Regions from separate parts of the Pseudomonas sp. 273 genome, predicted to be linked through region 2. Evidence: predicted binding sites of a transcription regulator. Region 2 holds the regulator's gene; the other holds the start of a gene.
The links. The regulator LexA, encoded in region 2, represses DNA repair genes until DNA is damaged. The targets are predictions, from matches to a motif close to CTGTNTNNNNANACAG.

Region 1 (3,405 bases), 3.0 Mb from region 2:
TGATCACCTGGATGGCCAGGCTGATGCGTGACAGTTCGCCGCCGGAGGCCACCCGCGCCAGGCCCTTGAGCGGCTGCCCGGGGTTGGCGCTGACCAGGAATTCCAACTGCTCCAGGCCATTGGCCTGGGGTTCGGCGGCGGGGGTGTCGTCCAGTTCGATGGCGAAGCGCCCGCCGGGCATGCCCAGGCGTTGCATCTCGGTTTCCACCGAGGCGGCCAGCTGCGGGGCGGCCTGGCGGCGCAGGGTGCTCAGTTCCGCCGCCTTTTCCTGGTAGTGCCGCTGGTAGGCGGCCAGTTCCTCGGCCAGGCGCTCGGCGGCTTCGTCGTCGGCATTCAGCGCTTCCAGCTCTTCCAGCAGGCGTTGTTGCAGGGCCTGCAGGTCGTGGGGCTGTACGCGGTGCTTGCGGGCCAGGCCGTAGATGGCGTCCATGCGTTCTTCCAGTTGCTGCAGGCGGCCGGGGTCGGCGTCGAAGTTGTCGACGAAGCGGTTCAGCTCGCCCACCGCTTCCTCCACCTGGATCTGCGCGCTGGACAGCAGGTTGACCGCCTCGGCCAGCGCGGCGGGCTGGCTCTGGAAGGCGGTCAGGCGGTTGAGGCAGGCGGTCAGCACCGACAGCACGTTGCCGGCGTCGCTTTCGCTGCACATGTCCACCACCTGGCGGCAGGCGCCGAGCAGGGCGCCGGCGTTGCTCAGGGTCTTGTGCGCGGCCTCCAGCTCTTCCAGTTCGTTCTCGCCCAGGGCCAGGTTCTCCAGTTCGTCCAGCTGGTAGCTGAGCAACTGGTGGCGGGCGCGCTGCTCGTCGCCGCTGCGCGACAGGCGGTCGAGTTCGTGGCGCGTCTGCTTCCAGCGCTGCGCGGCCAGCTGTACCTGGCGCGCCAGGTCCTGGCTGCCGGCGTATTCGTCGAGCAGGCGGCGGTGGGTGTCGGCCTTGAGCAGCGACTGGTGCTCGTGCTGGCTGTGGATATCGATCAGCAGCTCGCCCAGGGCCTTGAGGTCGCCCAGGGTGCAGGGCGTGCCGTTGATGTAGCCGCGCGAGCGGCCCTCGGTGGTGATCACCCGGCGCAGGATGCACGGGCCGTCCTGCTCCAGGTCGCGCTCGGCGAGCCAGTCGCGGGCCTCGGCGATGGCGCCGACGTCGAAGCTGGCGAGGATGTCCGCCTTGTCCGCGCCGGGGCGCACCACGCCGCTGTCGGCGCGGTCGCCCAGGGCCAGGCCGAGGGCGTCGAGCATGATCGACTTGCCGGCGCCGGTCTCGCCGGTGATCACGGTCATGCCGGCGGCGAGCTCGAGATCGAGGTGCTCGACGATGGCGTAGTTGTGCACGGAGAGATGAACCAGCATGGAAGGCGGCTCCGGTGAAAAGGTCTGTTTATTTATACAGTATTTTTTGCCGCTGGCAATTCACCGCACCCCCTTGAACCCGCGCAAATGGCCCCCATATAGCCGGCAGAGCCGCGAGCCATTGGGTTCGCTTTGTTTTCAAAGGCTTTTTCTTTTTTAGGAGAGTGGCATGTCTGACGAGCAACAGACTCAGGGTTCGCACCTGAACGAGCAGCCGGAACCGGTTGCCGGCGACGACCTGAACGCCCGCGTGCTGGACCTCGAGGAACAGCTGGCCGCGGCCAAGGACCAGAGCCTGCGCGTCGCCGCCGAGCTGCAGAACGTGCGTCGCCGCGCCGAGCAGGACGTGGAGAAGGCGCACAAGTTCGCCCTGGAGAAGTTCTCCGGCGACCTGCTGCCGGTGGTCGACACCCTGGAGCGCGCGCTGGAGATGTCCAGCCCGGACGACGAGGCGATCAAGCCGATGCGCGAAGGCATCGAGCTGACCCTCAAGATGTTCCACGACACCCTCAAGCGCTACAACCTGGAGCCGGTCGACCCCCACGGCGAGCCGTTCAACCCCGAGCACCATCAGGCGATGGCGATGGAAGAGAGCGTGCACCTGGAGCCCGGCAGCGTGGTCAAGGTGTTCCAGAAGGGCTACCTGCTCAACGGTCGCCTGCTGCGCCCGGCCATGGTCGTGGTCAGCAAGGCACCCGAGCAAACCCCGCCTTCGATCGACGAGAAGGCTTGAAATCCGCCACCCGGTCCCCATCTGGGTAATCAACCGAGCACAAGGTCCGCAGCGGGATCAGCACGGAATCTAATTTCTGGAGAGTGAATATGGGCAAAATCATTGGTATCGACCTGGGGACCACCAACTCCTGCGTCTCCATCCTGGAAAACGGCAGCGTCAAGGTGATCGAGAACGCCGAAGGCGCTCGCACCACCCCGTCGATCATCGGCTACGCCAACGATGGCGAGATCCTGGTCGGCCAGCCGGCCAAGCGCCAGGCGGTCACCAACCCGAAGAACACCCTGTACGCGGTGAAGCGCCTGATCGGCCGTCGCTTCGAAGAAGACGTCGTGCAGAAAGACATCAAGATGGTGCCGTACAGCATCGTCAAGGCTGACAACGGCGACGCCTGGGTCGAAGCGAAAGGCCAGAAGATGGCCCCGCCGCAGGTCTCCGCCGAAGTCCTGAAGAAGATGAAGAAGACCGCCGAGGACTACCTGGGCGAGCCGGTCACCGAGGCGGTCATCACCGTGCCGGCCTACTTCAACGACAGCCAGCGCCAGGCCACCAAGGACGCCGGCCGCATCGCCGGCCTGGACGTCAAGCGCATCATCAACGAGCCGACCGCGGCCGCGCTGGCCTACGGCCTGGACAAGGCCAAGGGCGACCACACCATCATCGTCTACGACCTGGGCGGCGGTACCTTCGACGTCTCGGTGATCGAGATCGCCGAAGTCGACGGCGAGCACCAGTTCGAAGTGCTGGCCACCAACGGCGACACCTTCCTCGGCGGCGAAGACTTCGACCTGCGCCTGATCGACTACCTCGTCGACGAGTTCAAGAAAGAAACCGGCATGGACCTCAAGGGCGACCCGCTGGCCATGCAGCGCCTGAAGGAGGCTGCCGAGAAGGCCAAGATCGAGCTGTCCTCGACCCAGCAGACCGACGTCAACCTGCCGTACATCACCGCTGACGCCAGCGGCCCGAAACACCTGAACGTCAAGGTGTCGCGCGCCAAGCTGGAGTCCCTGGTGGAAGACCTGGTGACCCGCACCATCGAGCCCTGCCGCGTGGCCCTGAAGGACGCCGGCCTGGACGTGTCGAAGATCGACGAGGTGATCCTGGTCGGCGGCCAGACCCGCATGCCGCTGGTGCAGAAGACCGTCGCCGAGTTCTTCGGCAAGGAAGCGCGCAAGGACGTCAACCCGGACGAAGCCGTGGCCATGGGTGCTGCCATCCAGGGCGCCGTGCTGGCCGGTGACGTGAAGGACGTGCTGCTGCTCGACGTCACCCCGCTGACCCTGGGCATCGAGACCCTGGGTGGCGTGATGACCGCGCTGATCGACAA
Region 2 (3,405 bases):
TGGACGGCAAGCCCACCGGCTGGCGCGCCTTCTTCGACGGCGGCAAGTGGAAGGTCGAGGACAAGCGCTGATGGGCGGCGCGCCCCGCGCAGGCGGGGCGCGCATATACTGCCGAGTGACCGCATGAGGGCGCGCTGATGGCTCAGGAACTCTACACCCGCACCAACCAGAAGCTGTATTTCGCCGGCCTGGCCCTGGAAGCCTGGCGCAAGGCGGAAGAGGTGCGGCCGATGAACGCCCAGGCGCAGGTCCAGGCCGAGCGCGAGGCGGCGCTGTTCCACCTGTACGGCGCGGTGCTGGGCGTGGCCCACGAGATCGCCGGCTACTACCGCCTGCCCGAGGCCAATGCGCCGCGCGTCGAGCTGCTGCTCAACGCCGAGGTGCTGGCGGCCTCGCCGAGCCCGGAACTGGCCGAGCTGGTGGAACTGGCGCAGCAGCCGGAAACCTGGCTGGCGCAATTGCTGGCCGCCTACGCCGAGCTGTTCCAGCCGCCGCGCGAGCCGCGCAAGGCCAAGGTCGACCCGACCCAGCCGCTGATCCAGGCCGTCAGTCTGGACGACGAGGCGCCGCAGGCCCTGGGCAATGCCGAGCTGGAAGCCTGGCGCAAGTCGCTGAAGGAAATGGTGCTGCGTTTCCGCGGGGCACTGACCGAACTCTGATGCAAGCCGTAAGTCGGCGGGCTAGGGTAGGGCGGTCATCGCTGTTACAATGGCCGTTCTGCTGTGAGAGAACCTAGCCATGCCGACCTCATTCCTGGAAATCGTTGAACTGCCCGATGGCCGCATCGTACTGCGCCGCGCGGAGGACGAGGAGGCGCTGGTGACCCTGGAGTTCTCCAACGACGCCAAGGGCTTCCTGCAGGGCCAGCACATCGAGATCGCCAAGGCGATGTTCAACGTCGGCGTGCAACTGGCCGGCCGCCTCGCCGAAGGCGGCGAGGTCGAGCAGGACGGCCCGCGCGTCCTGCACTGATTCCCTTCTTTTCTACCCCAGACGGATATTCAGGCTCTGCGCCTGCCCGGCGAGTGCCGCGCGGGACAGTTGCGCGCGCGTCCGGCCGTTGAGCGCCGGCAGCCAACTGACCACCGTGTGGCTGTGGCCCAGGCGCAGCGCCTCGCAGGCCAGGCTCAGGGCGGACGCCTGGTCGCGGGCCGGCAGCAGCAGGATGCGCTCGCGGTTCAGCCCGGCCTTGCGCAGCCAGTCGTGGGTGAGGCTGGCCGGCGGGGCGATCAGCGTCAGCCAGCGGGCATCCTGTTCTTCGCTGAGTTCGCGCAGGATGGGCGCCAGCAGGCTTTGGCAGTGGCCCGGCAGGCCGCGCAGCGACAGTTCGCTGAAGGCTTCGTCCTCGGTGGTGTCCGGTTCCGCCAGCTGGGCCAGCAGGGGCTCTTCGGCGTTGGCCCAGAGCGCCTCCTGGAACAGCGGCAGTTGGGGCAGGTCCAGCGGCTGGGGATACTGCATGGTGCCTCCTGTCAGCGGCGGATGACGCCGACGCTCAAGCCTTCGATGATCAGTTCCTGTTCCTCGAGGTCGACCTCGATGGGGGCGAACTCGGGGTTCTCGGCGAGCAGCCAGACCTTGCTGCCCTCGCGCTTGAAGCGCTTCACCGTGACTTCCTCGCCGAGGCGGGCGACGACGATCTGGCCGTTGCGCGCCTCGCGGGTGACGTGCACGGCGAGCAGGTCGCCGTCGAGGATGCCGACGTCCTTCATGCTCTGCCCGCGTACGCGCAGCAGGTAGTCGGCGCGCGGGTTGAAGAAGGTGGGGTTGATGCGGCAGGCGTCCTCGACGTTCTGCTCGGCGAGGATCGGCGCGCCGGCGGCGACGCGGCCGATGATCGGCAGCTCGTCCTCGTTGGCCGCGGCCTTGGGTTCGAAGCCGGGAATGCGGATGCCGCGCGAGGCGCCCGGGGTCATCTCGATGGCGCCCTTGCGGGCCAGGGCCTTGAGGTGCTCCTCGGCGGCGTTGGGCGACTTGAAGCCGAGCTCCTGGGCGATCTCGGCGCGCGTGGGCGGGTAGCCGTTGTCTTCCAGGCAACGCTTGATGAAGGCGAGGATCTCGGCTTGGCGCGGCGTCAGCTTCTGCATGTCCCTACTCTGTCTTTTTGTACAGTTGCTGGAATTATATACAGTGGTCGGCCGCTGGCAACGAATTATTTCGTCGGGCGGGGTGGTAATTCGGCGGATTCGGCCAACGTCCCGCTGGTATCGTTCGTCGTATTGCCTGAAAATCCGCAACAATCCCCCGTGCCAGGCTTGACAATGGATTGCTGTGAAACGTAAGTTTCAAACAAGTGTTTGTCAGGTGGATTCATCCATGGCCCAGTCGGAAACCGTCGAACGTATCCTCGATGCTGCGGAGCAGCTGTTCGCGGAAAAAGGCTTCGCCGAGACCTCGTTGCGTCTGATCACCAGCAAGGCCGGGGTCAACCTGGCGGCGGTGAACTACCACTTCGGCTCGAAGAAGGCGCTGATCCAGGCGGTCTTCTCGCGCTTCCTCGGGCCCTTCTGCGCCAGCCTGGAAAAGGAACTGGACCGTCGCCAGGCCAAGCCCGACGGGCCACGCGCCAGCCTCGAGGAACTGCTCGAACTGCTGGTGGTGCAGGCCATGGCGGTGAAGCCGCGCAGCGGCAACGACCTGTCTATCTTCATGCGCCTGCTGGGCCTGGCCTTCAGCCAGAGCCAGGGGCACCTGCGCAAGTACCTCGAGGAAGTCTACGGCAAGGTGTTCCGCCGCTACATGCAGCTGGTGAACGAGGCCGCGCCGCGGCTGCCGCCCATCGAGCTGTTCTGGCGCGTGCACTTCATGCTCGGCGCCGCCGCCTTCAGCATGTCGGGGATCAAGGCGCTGCGCGCCATGGCCGAGACCGACTTCGGGGTGAACACCTCCATCGAGCAGGTGATGCGCCTGATGGTGCCCTTCCTCGCTGCCGGCATGCGCGCCGACAGCGGGGTGAGCGACCCGTCCCTGGCCGGCGCCCAGCTCAAGCCGCGCAGCAAGGTCCCGGCGCCGGCCAAGGTCTGACCGCGCTGGGCCTGCCCCGGCCGATCGGCTAAAGTAGCGGGCCATTCCTGCTGTCGCTGGCGGACGATGCCCGATCTCGACCTGCTGCACATTTCCCTTGCCGACCAGACGCTCTACGGCTTCGCCGCGCAGCGCCTGGTGCTGCGCCTGCCGGTCTCCACCGCGCGCAACGGCGCCGGCGAGCGCCAGGGCTCCGGCTGCACGCCCCGCGGCCTGCACCAGGTGCGGGCGAAGATCGGCGAGGGCCTGCCGTGCGGCGCGGTGCTGCGCGGCCGGCGCTGGACCGGCGAGGTCTGGAGCCAGGCGCTGCACGAGGCGTTCCCCGGGCGCGACTGGATCCTCACCCGCATCCTCTGGCTGAGCGGCTGCGAGCCCGGCGTCAAC

Region 1: the regulator LexA is predicted to act here: its motif matches at 1,367-1,382, upstream of recN (DNA repair protein RecN).

What each region holds. Positions count from the first base shown of each region.
Region 1 covers NZ_CP116775.1:226,417-229,821, forward strand. The annotation lists gene recN (DNA repair protein RecN) at 1-1,342, opposite strand, end outside; gene grpE (nucleotide exchange factor GrpE) at 1,512-2,075, shown strand; gene dnaK (molecular chaperone DnaK) at 2,165-3,405, shown strand, end outside.
Region 2 covers NZ_CP116775.1:4,745,521-4,748,925, reverse strand. The annotation lists gene topA (type I DNA topoisomerase) at 1-71, shown strand, start outside; gene PKO50_RS21610 (DUF6586 family protein) at 138-659, shown strand; gene PKO50_RS21605 (hypothetical protein) at 739-972, shown strand; gene sulA (SOS-induced cell division inhibitor SulA) at 985-1,458, opposite strand; gene lexA (transcriptional repressor LexA) at 1,470-2,084, opposite strand; gene PKO50_RS21590 (TetR/AcrR family transcriptional regulator) at 2,314-3,021, shown strand; gene PKO50_RS21585 (L,D-transpeptidase) at 3,088-3,405, shown strand, end outside.